One region of the Burkholderia sp. A9 genome, then DNA from elsewhere that is predicted to be linked to it. Evidence: predicted binding sites of a transcription regulator. Region 1 holds the regulator's gene; the other holds the start of a gene.
The links. The regulator sigma-54, encoded in region 1, starts transcription at its own class of promoters, with help from an activator protein. The targets are predictions, from matches to a motif close to TGGCANGNAANCTGCTTT.
Positions count from the first base shown of each region.

Region 2: the regulator sigma-54 is predicted to act here: its motif matches at 3,762-3,779, upstream of PI86_RS13510 (ammonium transporter).

Region 1 is NZ_JSZN01000018.1:72,318-80,299, forward strand. It holds gene mutM (bifunctional DNA-formamidopyrimidine glycosylase/DNA-(apurinic or apyrimidinic site) lyase) at 1-418, shown strand, start outside; gene mutY (A/G-specific adenine glycosylase) at 456-1,562, shown strand; gene PI86_RS10470 (LON peptidase substrate-binding domain-containing protein) at 1,671-2,306, opposite strand; gene rapZ (RNase adapter RapZ) at 2,333-3,241, opposite strand; gene hprK (HPr(Ser) kinase/phosphatase) at 3,320-4,288, opposite strand; gene PI86_RS10485 (PTS sugar transporter subunit IIA) at 4,418-4,957, opposite strand; gene hpf (ribosome hibernation-promoting factor, HPF/YfiA family) at 5,126-5,485, opposite strand; gene PI86_RS10495 (RNA polymerase factor sigma-54) at 5,645-7,150, opposite strand; gene lptB (LPS export ABC transporter ATP-binding protein) at 7,309-7,982, opposite strand, start outside.
Region 2 is NZ_JSZN01000032.1:16,455-24,436, reverse strand. It holds gene PI86_RS13540 (ABC transporter ATP-binding protein) at 1-459, shown strand, start outside; gene PI86_RS13535 (Lrp/AsnC family transcriptional regulator) at 531-1,001, opposite strand; gene PI86_RS13530 (NAD(P)-dependent oxidoreductase) at 1,286-1,927, opposite strand; gene PI86_RS13525 (Rrf2 family transcriptional regulator) at 2,064-2,519, opposite strand; gene PI86_RS13520 (hypothetical protein) at 2,612-3,040, opposite strand; gene PI86_RS13515 (hypothetical protein) at 3,234-3,569, shown strand; gene PI86_RS13510 (ammonium transporter) at 3,813-5,006, shown strand; gene PI86_RS13505 (PhoX family protein) at 5,209-7,167, shown strand; gene PI86_RS13500 (hypothetical protein) at 7,310-7,927, opposite strand; gene PI86_RS13495 (type II secretion system protein) at 7,924-7,982, opposite strand, start outside.

The DNA of each region.
Region 1 (7,982 bases):
CGAGCCGTTCTCGCCGGCCTTTACCGGCGCGCTGCTGCATGCGCGCACGCGCGGTCGCACGGTCTCGGTCAAGCAGGCGCTGCTCGCGGGCGACATGGTCGTCGGCGTCGGCAACATCTATGCGTCGGAGAGCCTGTTTCGCGCCGGTATCCGGCCGACGACCGCGGCCGGCAAGGTGTCGCTGCCGCGCTACGAGCGGCTCGCCGACGCAGTGCGCGCCACGCTCGCCGACGCGATCGAGCGCGGCGGCAGCACGCTGCGGGATTTTGTCGGCAGCAACGGCGAAAGCGGCTATTTCCAGCTCGACTGCTTCGTCTACGACCGTGCGGGTTTGCCTTGCCGCGTATGCGGCACGCCGATCCGGCAGATCGTGCAGGGCCAGCGCTCGACCTATTTCTGCCCGACCTGCCAGCGTTGAACCGCGCGTTGAAACCTTTTTCCACTGATTCGAACACTTGAAGCCGCCTCGCACCGCTCCCGCTCCGTTCCCCGTCACGCCGCTGCACCGCACCTTCGCCACGCGCCTGGTCGCCTGGCAGCGCGTGCACGGCCGCCACGACCTGCCGTGGCAGAACACCCGCGATCCGTACCGGATCTGGCTGTCGGAAATCATGTTGCAGCAGACGCAGGTCTCGACCGTCGTCCCGTATTACGCACGCTTTCTCGAACGCTTCCCCGATGTCGCCGCGCTCGCGGCCGCGCCGGCCGACGACGTGATGGCGTTGTGGGCCGGCCTGGGCTACTACTCGCGCGCGCGCAACCTGCACCGCTGCGCGCAGGTCGTCGTCGCCGAACATGGCGGCGCATTTCCGTCGACGCCCGACGCGCTGGCCGAACTGCCGGGCATCGGCCGCTCGACGGCGGCGGCGATTGCATCGTTCGCATACGGTGCGCGCGCGACGATCCTCGACGGAAACGTGAAGCGCGTGCTCGCGCGGGTGTTCGGCGTCGAAGGTTTTCCGGGCGAGAAGCGTGTCGAGAACGACATGTGGGCGCTCGCCGAATCGCTGCTGCCGGACGCCGCGAACGCGGCCGACGTCAGCGCATATACGCAGGGGCTGATGGATCTCGGCGCGACGCTGTGCGTGCGCGGCAAGCCGGACTGTGAGCGTTGCCCGTTCGCAGGCGACTGCGTCGCGCAATCGACGGGCCGGCAGCGCGAACTGCCGGCCGCGCGACCGAAGAAGGCGGTGCCGACGCGCAAGACCTGGATGCTCGTGCTGCGCGACGGCGACGCCGTGCTGCTCGAGCGGCGTCCTCCGGCCGGCATCTGGGGCGGCCTGTGGTGCCTGCCGCAGGCCGACGGCGATGCCGCGCTGGCGGAACTCGCACACGGCTTCGGCGGTGATGTCCCGATGCCGCTCGCGGCATTTACGCACACGTTCACGCATTTCCGGCTCGAGATCGAGCCGCGGCTGAGTGACATGACGAACGGCGGGCCAGCGCTCGCGCACGCGCAGGATGCCGAGACGGCGTGGGTGCCGCTGAGCGGGCTCGATGCGTACGGCGTGCCGGCGCCCGTGCGCAAGCTGCTCGATGCGCTGAGCGGGCCGCTGCTGTAACGAAAGGGGAAGGGCACGCGCTCGGGAAAGCGCCTGGCTACCGGCGGGTTTTCCGTTTCGCGGGAAGTCCGGTCGGGAGCCGGTGTGCAGCGACAGGCACGGCCGCGCTTACAGCCACCCGTGCCGGTCGAGCACGTGGTGAACGGCGTCGATGCGCGCGCCGACGTCCGGGAACTCCATCAGCTTTTGCCGCGCGCGCAGGTCGAGCGGCAGCAGTTCCGCGAGGCGGTTCGCTACCCAGCTCGGATCGTCGAGGCGGAACGGTTCGCCGAACGGCAGCTTGCCCTGTTCCGATTTCTTCAGCGCTTCGATGATGCGCTCGAGCACCTCCGCGCACGAGCCGAATTGCGCGAGCGCCTGCTCGCCTTCGAGCGGGATGTCGTCGGGCAGCGGCTCCGCGATGCCGACCAGCAGCCCGTTGCCTTCGACGCGATACGACAGCAGCTCGAAACGCTGCGTGCCGACTGCCTGCAGGTACAGCATCCCGAAGTCGCCGGTATCGCACTCGGTGATGCGCGCCATGCAGCCGATGGTCTCCGGCACCGACACGGCACCGTCCTGCGCAACTTCGGGGCCGCTCTTCAGCAGGCACACGCCGAACGGCGCGTCGTCGCGCAGGCAGGCGCGACACATGTCGAGATAGCGCGCCTCGAACACCTTGAGCGGCAGCCAGCCACCGGGGAACAGCACCGTGTGCAGCGGAAACAGCGGCAGGTCGATCAGGGTGGTCGATAGAGTGGACATGGCGCGTCGGTGAGAGGGCGGTGTCGCTAAGGTCGGGCGACCTCGGTGACGAGCCGCGACGACGCGTCGACATCCACGGGCGCGTCACGATGCCGCACGATCACGTTCGCATCGTGCGCGAGGCGCGCGGCGAGCGTTTCCGCGATGAACACCGAGCGATGCTGGCCGCCCGTGCAGCCGATGGCGACGGTCAGGTAGCTGCGGTTGTCTTCGCGAAAGTGCGGCAGCCATTTCATCAGGAACGCATGGATGTCGTCGATCATCTGGTGGACGATCGGCAGTGCGTCGAGAAAGGCGATGACCGGCTGGTCGAGCCCAGTGAGCGGGCGCAACTCATGGTCGTAGTACGGATTCGGCAGCGCGCGCACGTCGAACATCAGGTCGGCGTCGAGCGGCACGCCGCGCTTGAAGCCGAACGATTCGAACATCACCATCAGGTCATTGTTCTTCTGCTCGATGAAGCGCTTGACCCACGTGCGCAGCGCGTTCGCGCGCAGCGTGCTGGTATCGATCTGGTGGCCGAATTCGGCGAGCGGCGCGACGAGCTCGCGCTCGCGTTCGATCGCTTCCTCGAGCGACGACAGCAGCCCGACGTTCGCGTCGTGCGACGGCGAGCCGGACAGCGGGTGGCGCCGGCGCGTTTCGGAGAAGCGCTGGATCAGCGCCTGCGTGCTCGCGTTGAGGAACAGCACGCGAACGTCGTGCTTGAGCGACAGTGCGCGGATCAGGCCGGGCATTTCGTCGAGCGATGCGCTGGAGCGCGCATCGATCGCAACCGCGAGCCGGTGTTGGCCGCCCTCGGCGAGGTAGCGGGCGAGTTCGGGGAGCACATGCGGCGGCAGGTTGTCGACGCAGTAATAGCCTGCGTCTTCAAGCGCGTTCAGCGCGACGGACTTGCCTGAGCCGGAGATGCCGGTGATGAGGACGATGCGCATGGGAAGCAGAGAATCCGGACATTTCATCATAGCACCGGCTCGACGCGTCGTCGGCGCTGCGCGGCCGGCGCGGCGGAGTTACACGAGCTTGCCGGGGAACTGACTGTCGGGATCCTGCATGGCGAGTCGTTGCCGATCCATGAAGTCGCGCAACGTGTCGATTCCGCGCAACTGCAGGATCGTGTTGCGCACGGCCGCCTCGACGAGCACCGCGAGGTTGCGGCCGGCCGCCACCTGGATCGTGACCTTGCTGATCGGCAAGCCGAGCACGTCGACGGTCTGGCTTTCCAGCGGCAGCCGCTGGAATTCGCCGTCCGGCCGACGCACCAGCTGGACGATCAGCTTCAGCTTCATTTTCCGGCGCACGGCGGTTTCACCGAAGATCGTCTTGATGTCGAGCAGGCCGAGGCCGCGCACTTCGAGCAGGTTCTGCAGCAGCGGCGGGCAGCGGCCTTCGACGAAATCGGGGCCAAGTCGGACGAAGTCGACCGCGTCGTCGGCGACGAGGCCGTGGCCGCGGCTGATGAGTTCGAGGCCGAGTTCGCTCTTGCCGAGCCCGGAGTCGCCGGTGAGCAGCACGCCCATCCCGAGGATGTCGAGGAACACGCCGTGCAGCGTCGCACGCGGCGCGAGGATGCGCGACATGTAGAGTCGCAGGCTGTCGATCACCGCGGCGGCCGACATCGGCGTCGTGAACAGCGGCGTGGACGAGCGCGTGCAGCGCAGTACGAGTTCGGGCGGTGCGGCGGCGCCGCCGGCGACGACGAGGAACGGCGGCTCGAGCGCGATCAGTTCGGCCATGTGGCGCGAGCGGTCTTCGTCGGTCTGCCGCTGGTAGTAGTCGATTTCGGCTTCGCCGAGCACCTGGATCCGGTTCGGGTGGATCAGGTTCAGGTGGCCGACGAGGTCGGCGCTGGACGTCGCATTGCCGACGGTGTCGGCCGAAAAGCCGCGCTCCCAGCCTTCATGCCCCGTCAGCCAGCTCAGCTTCAGCATGGCTGCGTTGTCGTCGAAGATGCTCTGGGCGTTGATGCTGGACGTATCCATGACTCTCGTCACTCCAATGAGCCGGTGCATGCGCGCGGCGACGGGCGTCGCCATGCCGGACCGGCGCCGGGCAGCCCGGGACAGCGGCGCGTGCCGCTTCGTTCGGGAAAATATTCCGCCCGGATCAACTCAAGGTTGCCACTGAGTGAGCAGGCGATGCAACTCGGCGATATCCGTTTCGTTGTGCAGACGCTCACGCGCGTCGCGGTCGGACAGCAGTTGCGCGATTTCCGACAGGATCTCGAGGTGTTGCTGGGTGGCTTGCTCGGGCACGAGCAGGAAAATCAGGAGGCCGACCGGCTGGCCGTCGGGCGCTTCGAACGGGATCGCGTCGGCGAGTCGCACGAACGCGGCGAGCGGGTGCTTGAGCCCCTTGATGCGCCCGTGCGGAATCGCGACGCCTTCGCCGAGCCCGGTCGAGCCGAGGCGCTCGCGCGCGAACAGGTTGTCCGTGACGGTGCTGCGGGCGATGCCGTTCTGATTCTCGAAGATCAGCCCGGCTTGTTCGAAGACGCGTTTCTTGCTGGTGACGGAGAGGTCGATGACGACGTTCTCTATGGGCAGGATTTTGGCTAGGCGATTCATGTTGGCAGGCGATTGGGCGGCCTGGGGTCTCCTTGCTGCGGCAGACTGATCTTCCATGTTCGGCGATATCAAGGCGTTCGGCATCGGCACCCTCAAGGCAGCTACCGCACCCAACGCCCCCCGGCGATAACCGGAACATTATAGAGCACAGCCGCGCGCGTGGCGCGGGATGGACGGACCGGTCGCACCGCTGCCGCGGAGTCACAAAAAAAACGCCCGGCGAACCGGGCGGCGTGCGTGTTGCGGTGACCGTTATTGCGGCGGCAGTTCGATCTGGTCGATCGACGGCTGAAGCTTGATCGGGTCGTGCGCATGCGTCTGCAGACGCTCCATGTGCTTGACGACCTGGCGATCCAGCTTGTCGATCAGCAGATCGATCGCTGCGTAGAGGTTGCCGTTCGCGCTTTCGACGAAGATGTCCTTGCCCTTCAGGTGCAGGTTGATTTCCGCGCGCTGCTGCTTGTCCTTTTCTTTGTGGTTGTCGACCGAGAGGATCACAGTGCCATCGATTACCTGATCGCTATGGCGTAGCACCCGGTCCAGCTTGGTGATCACGTATTCGCGAATTGCAGGCGTGACTTCGAGATGATGTCCACTGATCTTCAGGTTCATAGTGCTTCTCCAAGCGAGTGACCACCCGGCCGCATCGAGGCGGCGCTCCGGTCGACTTGCCCCAGCCGCACGAGGCGGCCGAATTGCGGACAGGTCGCCCGGCCTGTTCCCCGTATGCGCGGTGGCCGGAACACGCCTGCCGCCGGGCAGGCAGCAGGCTTAAAGAGACTTGCGCAGATTCACTGCCGGGATCTTGAGGGCTTCGCGATACTTGGCAACCGTGCGGCGCGCAACCACGAATCCCTGTTCTGCCAGCAGCTCGGCAATGCGGCTGTCCGAAAGTGGCGATTTTGGGTCTTCAGCTCCTATCAGTTGCTTGATCAGGGCTCGGATGGCGGTCGACGATGCGGCGCCTCCGGTGTCGGTCGAAACGTGTGATCCGAAGAAGTACTTAAATTCAAGCGTCCCGAACGGGGTCAGCATGTACTTGCCAGTTGTCACACGGCTGACAGTTGACTCGTGTAGGCCCAGCGTATCAGCTATTTCCCGCAAAACCAAGGGGCGCATGGCAATTTCACCGTGCGCAAAGAAATTCTTCTGACGTTCGACAATAGCCTGCGCGACGCGCAGGATCGTGTCGAATCGCTGCTGGATGTTCTTGATCAGCCAGCGTGCTTCCTGGAGCTGCTGTTTCAACGATCCGGCCGCCGGATCGCCGCGGCTGTTGCGCAGGATGTTCGCGTACAGGTTGTTGATCCGCAGGCGCGGCATGACTTCCGGATTGAGTTCCGCGAGCCAGCCCTGGCCGGCTTTCTTCACGATGATGTCGGGCACGACGTAGTCGGCCTCGGCCTTGCCGTAGGCGGCGCCGGGGAACGGCTCCAGCGAGCGGATCAGCGCATGCGCGTCGCGCAGCGCGTCGTCGCTCGCCTTCAGCTGCTTGCGCAGCCGCGTGAAGTCCCGCGCGGCGAGCAGTTCGAGATGCTGCGACACGATCTCGAGCGCGAGCGTGCGGGTGGGGGACGGATCGAGGCGCAGCAACTGCAGCTTCAGGCATTCGGATGCCGAGCGGGCCCCGACCCCGGCCGGATCGAAACTGTGCAGCAGCGCGAGCGCCGCGTTCATCTCGTCGCAGTCGATTTCCAGTTCCGACGGCAAATCGGCGAGCACTTCGTCGAGCGTGGCGGTCAGGTAGCCGTCGTCGTCGAGCGATTCGATCAGGAACATCACGAGCGCGCGATCGCGCGGGCTGGCCTGCGTGACGCGCAGTTGCGCGGACAGGTGGTCGCGCAGCGACGTCGCGGCTTCCTGCACCTGCAGCGGCGGGAGGTCGTCGTCGTCCGACGCGCCGCTCGAGCGGCCGAATTCGTCGAGATTCCACTGCGGGCCGTCGCCGGCATCGCTCGATGCGTATCCGTCGTATTCGTCGGCGGCGGCCGGTTCGTCGCGCTCGGCGCGATCGCTCGACTGGCTGCTGCTGTTCCCGACGGACGATTCGGTGTTCTGTGCGGGAGGCGTCTGCGCGATCAGCGATCCGTCTGCCGCGACACGCAGCGGACTCGCGATCCATTCGTCGTCGTTCTCGAGCAGCGGATTCTGCGCGACGGCCATCGCGACTTCCTGCTGCAGTTCGAGCGTCGACAGCTGCAGAAGCCGGATCGACTGCTGCAGTTGCGGCGTCAGCGCCAGGTGTTGCGACAGGCGGAGTTGAAGGCTGGCTTTCATGGCAGAGAGGGAGTCATACCGGCAGTTTGCCACGACCCAGGCGCCTTGAGCCATCCGCGATTACGCGCGGCGCGCCGCCCGGCCGCAGGCATGGCCGCAAAGCGGGGAGCGGCCCCGCGCGGCGACGCCGGGCGGGGTGCAGCCAGCCACGGGGGGATTTACATGCGGAAGTGTTCGCCGAGGTACACGCGGCGCACGCTTTCGTTTTCGATGATGTCGCTCGGCGCGCCGGCGGCGAGCACCGAACCGTCGCTGATGATGTAAGCGTGGTCGCAGATGCCGAGCGTTTCGCGGACGTTGTGATCGGTAATCAGCACGCCGATGTTGCGCTGCTTCAGGAACTTGACGATCTTCTGGATCTCGAGCACCGCGATCGGATCGACGCCGGCGAACGGCTCGTCGAGCAGGATGAAGTTCGGATTGGTCGCGAGCGCACGCGCGATCTCGACGCGACGGCGTTCGCCGCCCGACAGCGACAGCGCCGGGTTCTCGCGCAGGTGGCCGATCTGCAACTCGTCGAGCAGCGCCTCGGTGCGCGACGCGATCGCGTCCTTCGACAGCCGCTTGCCGTCTTCGCCGTGCTGCAGCTCGAGCACCGCGCGGATGTTCTCCTCGACGGTCAGCTTGCGGAACACCGACGCTTCCTGCGGCAGGTACGACAGGCCGAGCGATGCGCGCTTGTGGATCGGCAGCAGGCTGATCGAGCTGCCGTTCAGCGAGATCTCGCCCGCGTCGAGCGGCACCAGGCCGACGATCATGTAGAACGATGTGGTCTTGCCGGCGCCGTTCGGGCCGAGCAGGCCGACGACCTCGCCGCTCTTCACGTCGAGCG
Region 2 (7,982 bases), on a different contig from region 1:
TTCGGGCTGCGGCGCATGCCGAAGGCCGAACGCCGCACCCGCATCGCGGACCTGCTCGAACTCGTCGGCCTCGCCGATTCTGGCGGCGCCTATCCGCACGAACTGTCGGGCGGCCAGCAGCAGCGCGTCGCGCTCGCCCGCGCGCTCGCGCCGTCGCCGGAGCTGCTGCTGCTCGACGAGCCGTTCTCGAATCTCGACGTCGATACGCGCGAGCGGCTCGCATTCGAATTGCGCGACATCCTGAAGCGTACCGGTCACACCGCGATCCTCGTCACGCACAACCAGGCGGAAGCGTTCGCGATCGCCGACCGGATCGGCGTGATGAAGGACGGCCAGCTCGCGCAATGGGACACGCCTTACGCGCTGCATCACCATCCGGCCAGCCCGTTCGTCGCGGAGTTCGTGCGCCGCGACGCGCTGGCGGACGAACGTGCGCGCGCACTGGCGCGCGGCCGCTGAACGAGCGCCGGCGGCAAGCGCCGGTGGCGGATGCTCAGCGATGCACCGACGCGGTCCGCCGCCGTCCCGCGCTACGCCGGCTCGGCCAGATCGCGCACCGGCAGCGCGGTCGAATACTTGATCTGCTCCATCGCGAACGACGAACTCACGTCGAACAGCGGCACCGCACGGATCAGTTGCTTGTACACGCGATCGTAATCGTCGATGCCGGCCACCACGACCCGCAGCAGATAGTCGGTCTCGCCGCTCATCCGGTACACCTCGACGACTTCCGGCATGTCGCGCACCGCCTGGGTGAAGCGCTGCGCCCATTCCTCGGTGTGCTGGTTCGTGCGGATCGCGACGAACACGGTCGTGCCGACGCCAAGCTTGCGCGGATCGCACAGTGCGACCTGAGCGCGGATCGCGCCGGTTTCCTTGAGCCGCTGCACGCGCTTCCAGCACGGCGTCTGCGACAGGTTCACGCGCTGCGCGAGCTCCGCGATCGGCAATGTGGCGTCTGCCTGCAACAACTCCAGCAGCTTGCGATCGATGGCATCCATTTACCCAGTCCCTCGTGGATAGAAATTTTTTCTATACATCCTGCATGACGGGGAACAATATGGAAAGCGCCGCCCGGCGTCGACCGGGATAAATACCAATCAGTCATGGAAACTTCCGCAACGCACACGATCCCGCTCGCGTCGGCATGGCGGAAATTCGCACACCAGACGAAACAGGCGATTCCGCCCGTCGAGGTGGAATCGCCTGAAGTCACTGCCCGTCACGCCCCGGGCGCCGCGCGCGGCAAATGCCCGCGCTGGCGCGCCGCCGGCCGTGATGTCGCTCAATACGCGACCGTCGCGACCTCGCGCACAAAGCTGTGTTGCTCGAGCGCGTCGACGAACGCGACCGCGTAGTCTTCCACCGAGATCTTGCTGTTGCCCTGCGCATCCGCGATCAGCTTGCCGACGCCGGTGCGGAACGTGCCCGTGCGCTCGCCCGGCGCGATCAGTGCGGCCGGTGCGAAGAACGTCCAGTCGAGATCCTCGACCGTTTCCAGATAGCCGAGCGCATCGCGGTGCGCAAGCGCGACCGCCTTGTACGCGTCCGGGAAACCTTCGGTGTCGACGAGCTGCTTGCCCGGCGCGACTTCGAGCGAACCGGCGCCGCCCACGACGACGAGCCGCTTCACGCCGGCCTGACGCGCGCCGGCCACCAGCGCCTTCGCCGCCGCGACGACCTTCGCGGTATCGTCCTGCTTCGGGCCGTACGCGCTGGCGACGACATCGTGACCCGGCAGCGCGGCCGCGATGCTGGCCGCGTCGAACAGGTCGGCCGCCTTCGCGGTGATGCCGTCGTCAGCCGTGCCGGGATGGCGCGACAGCGCCGTCACGCGATGGCCGCGGCGCGCGGCTTCCACGGCGATGCGCGAGCCGATCATGCCGGTGGCGCCGAAGAGTGCGATGTTCAAGGTAGGTTGCGTCATGTCGATTCTCCACAAATAAAAGTAACTACTTCAATTACATATAAGACCGAAAAAAAACGGAGCCGAACTCCGTCGTGCCGGTCGCCGCGCCTGCGCGCCGCCCGGCCTCCTGCCCTGCGTCATCCGTTGCCTGCGCTCACGCGCCCGCGCTTCCCGCCGGCCGGCTGCGGTGCTCCGATTCGAGCACGTCCGCCGTGACGTCGGCGAGCGTGCGCGTGGCAAGCGACGCTTCCATCGCGCGCTGCGCATCGCCGATATAGTCGATCAGCACGCCCTGGATGTGTCGCCCGACGAGGCACGCCGGATTCGGCGCCTCGCGGTGCAGCGCGAACAGCTGCGCATCGTCGACCGCGCGATACACGTCGAGCAGCGTAATCTCGCCGGGCTCCCGCGCAAGCAGTGCGCCGCCGCCCGCGCCGAGCTGCGACGTGGTCAGCCCCGCGGCCGCCAGCATCGACAGCAGCCGGCGGATCAGCGCCGGATTCGTGTTCACGCTGCCCGCGATGATGTCGGACGACAGCGGCACGCCCTCCTGCATCGACAGCAAGGCAAGCACGTGAACGGCAAACGCGAACCGGCTGCTGGTATTCATTCCTCACTCACTCGGCGACGCCGGCCCGAACCGCGGCCGGCGACAATGTGTAACTACTATAATTACATTTAGCGGATTGCGCAAGCGCGCCGTCACTCGCCGCTGGCGGGCTTCGCGCCGGCGGCATTCTGCTGGCTCCACTGCTGGAGCTTCTTGCCGGCCTCCGAGATCTTCGCGCCGGCTTCGGACGCCGCATGCGCGACCACCGCGGATGCGGCCGCATCGATCTGCGCCTGCGCGGCGGACGCGAGACCGCTCGCGGACAGCGGCGGCACGGCCGATGCCGCCGTCGCGATGCCGGCCTTCGCAGCATTGATCTGCTGGTTGACGGTGCTCGCCACCTGGTCGAGCGCCTTGGCCGCATTGCTCGCGGCGTCGGCAGCCGCGCTCGCGGCGGTATCGGGTTGCGTGGCCGGCGCGCCGGATTTCTCGCAGCCCGCGAGCAACAGCACCGCACCGACGGTCGCGGCCGCCAGCACGGCCGCGGGCACGCGACGTGCCCGCCAAGTCTTCATCTTCATCAGCAATCTCCGGCCGCGCGTCGCACGGCCTGAATGGTTGGACCGACGTCGATGATACCGCCTGCGGAACCTGGCCACTGACGACTCGCGATTAAAGATGCCTTTCAATTTCGGATTCGTCTGATTCAATCGCAGGCGCGGCGACACTAAAGTGGACAGGATTCAATCCGCTCCACCCGCTTCCCGTTTATTCATGGCTTTCCTCATCGACTGGTTCATCGCGCTGGCCGCCGTGCTCGGCACCACCCTGTTCCTGTGTCTGCGCTCACCGTCCGCATCGCGCCTGCGCGCGGCCGGGCGCCCGCGCCGTGTCGCGTGCGCGCGCCTGCTCGCCCAGGCGGTGATCGGCTTCTGGACGGCCGCGCTGATCGTCGCGCAAGGCATCCTCGGCGCCGACGGCGACGGCCAGTCGCTTGCGGGCTTCGCGGCGCTCGCGTTCGCCGCGCTCGGGCTCGCGACCGTCGCCACGTACTGGTCGGCGTGCGCGCTGCGGCTGCGCCGGCCGCGCATGCTGTTCGCGCGCCGCTGACGCGCCAGACCGGTGCATCGCGGCGCACCACGCCGCGCATCGCACGCACCAGTCCCGCACGCTTCGCACCACGCGCGTGCACCGGCTGCAACACCCCGGCCGCGCACGGCTCGCCCCGCAACCGTGCACGTTTCACCGAAATGCCGCACCGCACGGCCCTCCGCACCAATTCCACGCAATCGCTCCCCAAGTTGGCTCGATACTTGCATTCCTTGCCCGATTTTTGCGCAAGGAAGCCACGGCATGGATGGTCTGAAATCCGGCGTCGATACACTGTTCCTGTTGATCGGCGCCGTCATGGTGCTCGCGATGCACGCGGGCTTTGCATTCCTCGAACTCGGCACGGTCCGCAAGAAGAACCAGGTCAACGCGCTCGTGAAGATCCTGGTCGACTTCTCGGTGTCGACGCTCGCGTACTTCTTCATTGGCTACACGATCGCGTACGGCGTCGAGTTCTTCGACGACATCGGCACGCTGTCGCAGCACAGCGGCTACGCACTGGTGCGCTTCTTCTTCCTGCTGACGTTCGCGGCGGCGATCCCGGCGATCGTGTCCGGCGGCATCGCGGAACGCGCGAAATTCAACCCGCAGCTGGTCGCGACGCTGATCATCGTCGGCTTCATCTATCCGTTCTTCGAAGGGATCGCATGGAACGACCGCTTCGGCGTGCAGGACTGGCTCACGCATGCATTCGGCGCGCCGTTCCACGATTTCGCGGGCTCGGTCGTCGTGCACGCATTCGGCGGCTGGGTCGCGCTGCCGGCCGTGCTGCTGCTCGGCGCGCGCCACGGCCGCTATGCGAAGGACGGCCGGATCGCCGCGCATCCGCCGTCGAACATCCCGTTCCTCGCACTCGGCGCGTGGGTGCTGGCGGTCGGCTGGTTCGGCTTCAACGTGATGAGCGCGCAGACCCTCGACAAGATCAGCGGCCTCGTCGCCGTGAACTCGCTGATGGCGATGGTCGGCGGCACGCTCGCCGCGTGGATGGCGGGCCGCAACGATCCAGGCTTCACGTACAACGGCCCGCTCGCAGGCCTCGTCGCAGTCTGCGCGGGTTCCGACGTGATGCACCCGATCGGCGCGCTCGTCACGGGTGCCGCGGCCGGCGCGCTGTTCGTCGCGATGTTCACCTGCGTGCAGAACAAGTGGCGCATCGACGACGTGCTCGGCGTGTGGCCGCTGCACGGCATGTGCGGCGCGCTCGGCGGCCTCGCGGCCGGGGTGTTCGGCGTGCCCGCGCTCGGCGGCCTTGGCGGCGTGTCGTTCATGTCGCAGCTCATCGGCACGCTCGGCGGCATCGTGATCGCCACCGCGGGCGGCGCGCTCGTGTACGGCGCGCTGAAGGCGACCGTCGGCCTGCGCCTCGATCGCGAAGCCGAATTCGACGGCGCCGACCTGTCGATCCATCGCATCTCGGCGACGCCCGAACGCGACTGAACACGACCTGGCACGATCGATCCTGCGACGGGCGTCCGGCAGCACACCTGACGGATGCCTGACGCATCATTACGTTTTCAATTCAAAAAACTTTCATCTAGCGTCCCTACACTTCCGTCCAGTTTTCAATGCGCCTTCGCGAAGCTTGCATATCACCTGCTTCGCGAAGGCCATTCTTCCAACTACCGAAACTGGACTCCACATGCCCGCGTTGCCCAATGCTTCCCGTCGTCAAGCCCTGAAGATTCTCGCCGGCGCGCCCATGCTGCCGCTCTCCGGCCTCGCGCTGCCGGCACTGCTGACGGGCTGCGGCGGCGACGACAATCCGGCGGCAACGCCTGCCGCCGCCGCATTCACGTCGGCGGCGTTCTCGGCGATGGCCGCGCCCACGCTCGACAACGCGGCCGCGATGGCCACGACGACGGTCGGCTCCACGCTGGCGGTGTCGTTCTCCGACGGCTCGTCGCGCAACTTCAAGCTCGCGTACCGGCCGTTCTTCGTGACGGGCGACCTGGTGCCGGACGGCAAGGGCGGCACGACGCTCGCGGGCGGCTACTACGACATCAACAACCAGCCGATCATCGACCGCTCGGTGGCCGGCAAGGAGCGCCAGTTCTATTCCGACTGCCCGGACGGCAGCTCGCTGCTGGCGCTGAAGAACGCGAACGTGGCCGGCGTGAAGGGCAACACGGTGTTCGCGGTCGTGCAGTTCGAATACACGACGCGCGACCAGGCGAGCGCGTCGCAGTACGGCCAGCTGCCGTCGCCGATCGCGGTGCTCACGCTCGACCAGGATCCGGCGAGCGGCGCGCTGAAGGTCGTCAAGTACCACAACGTCGACACGTCGAAGGCGCACGGCCTGTGGATCACCTGCGGCGCGAGCCTGTCGCCGTGGGGCACGCACCTGTCGAGCGAGGAATACGAGCCGGACGCGACGAAGGCCGCGACCGACGCGCAGTTCAAGGCATTCAGCAAGAACACGTTCGGCGACGAGACGAAGGCGAACCCCTACCACTACGGCCACCTGCCGGAGATCACGGTGAACCCGGACGGCACGGGCACGGTGAAGAAGCACTACTGCCTCGGCCGCATCTCGCACGAGCTGATCCAGGTGATGCCGGACCAGCGCACCGTGATGATGGGTGACGACGCCACCAACGGCGGCCTGTTCATGTTCGTCGCCGACAAGGCCGCCGACCTGTCGGCCGGCACGCTGTTCGTCGCGAAGTGGACGCAGACGTCGTCGGCCGGCGCAGGCAGCGCGACGCTCACGTGGCTCAAGATCGGCCACGCGACGAGCAACGAGATCGAGACGCTCGCGAACACGCTGAAGGCGTCGGACATCATGGACCTGACGACGACCGACCCGAACGACGCGAGCTACACGAAGATCCACTTCGGCGGCAAGTTCAACTGGATGCGCGTGAAGCCCGGGATGGAAAAGGCGGCCGCGTTCCTCGAGACGCACCGCTATGCGGCGCTGATCGGCGGCAGCATGGCGTTCACGAAGCTCGAAGGCACGACGGTCGACGCGAAGGACAAGATCGTCTACACGGCGATGTCGCGGATCGAGACGTCGATGGTCAAGGGCAATGCGGTGTCGCGCGACGTCGCGGTGGACAAGAAGATCGCCGCGGGCGCCGTCTACGCGCTGAACCTGAAGGCCGGCCAGCGCGACACGTCGGGCGGCGCGATCGACAGCGAGTGGGTGCCGGTCGACATGGGCGCACCGGCCGCGCTCGTCGGCGAGGACCTCGCCGCGGCCGATGCGCTCGGCAACCTCGCGAACCCGGACAAGATCGCGAACCCCGACAACCTGAAGTTCTCCGAGAAGCTGCGCACGCTCTTCATCGGCGAAGACTCGGGCATGCACGTGAACAACTTCCTGTGGGCGTACAACGTCGACACGAAAGCGCTCACGCGCGTGCTGTCGTGCCCGGCCGGTGCCGAATCGACGGGCCTGCACGCGGTCGACGAGATCAACGGCTGGACCTACATCATGAGCAACTTCCAGCACGCGGGCGACTGGGAGTCGCCGCTGCACGACAAGGTCAAGCCGACGCTCGATCCGCTCGTGCGCGCGAACTTCAAGGACCGCTTCGGCGCAAGCGTCGGCTACCTGACGGCCGAGCCGACCAGCATCAAGCTCGCGAAGGCCTGACCGGTCCATCGGGGCGCGCTGCGCCTCGCTTCTTCGTCACGTTTCATTCGTCGGCGCTCCACGCCGGTTTATGCGCGATGCCCATGGCGGGCGTCGCGCCTTTTTTTGCGCGCGGTCGGCGTCGCGCGTTGCCGAACACGCGTCAATGCAGGCCGCCCGGCAGCTGTCCGGGCAGCGAGCCGCCCGGAAACCCGGACAGGCTCGGCGCACTGGCCGGCCGCGCCGGCACGGCCGCCGACGCTGCGTCGACCGGCGCGGCCAGCCCCGGTGCGAGGTACAGGAACTTCCATTGCCGATAGGTTTCGACGCCCTCGAAGTCCAGATAGCGCTGCGGGAATCCCGCGCGCTTGATCGTCGCGCCGTCCGAGCTGCTGGATACGCCGTAGAACCGGTCGGCCCGCCACAGGAACGACCAGTCGTTCTTGCCGCTGACCGGATCCGGATACGCGCGGCGCAGATGATGCATGGGCTTCGCGAAGCGGGTATCGTCCAGCAGGTCGTCGACCGTTTGCGGGTACGCGCGCGCGAGACGGTAGTACCCGACAATGGACCTCCGGTACTGGTCGCCGACGAACAGCAATTGCCGCTCCTGTTCGCGGCGCCGCTGCAGCGACCAGACATCGAGCGCGCCGGCCAGCGCGATCGACATCAGCATCAGCGCGATCAGCAGCGCGAGCAGCACGAGCCCGCGCTGCCGCCCGCCGCGCAGGCGGGCATGCATCCGTGCGATCCCGCGCGCGGCCCGGCCGGACCGGCTCATTTCGCCGCTCCGCCCGCGCCCGCCGGTCCCGCCACAGCCGGCGGCGCGCCTTGCG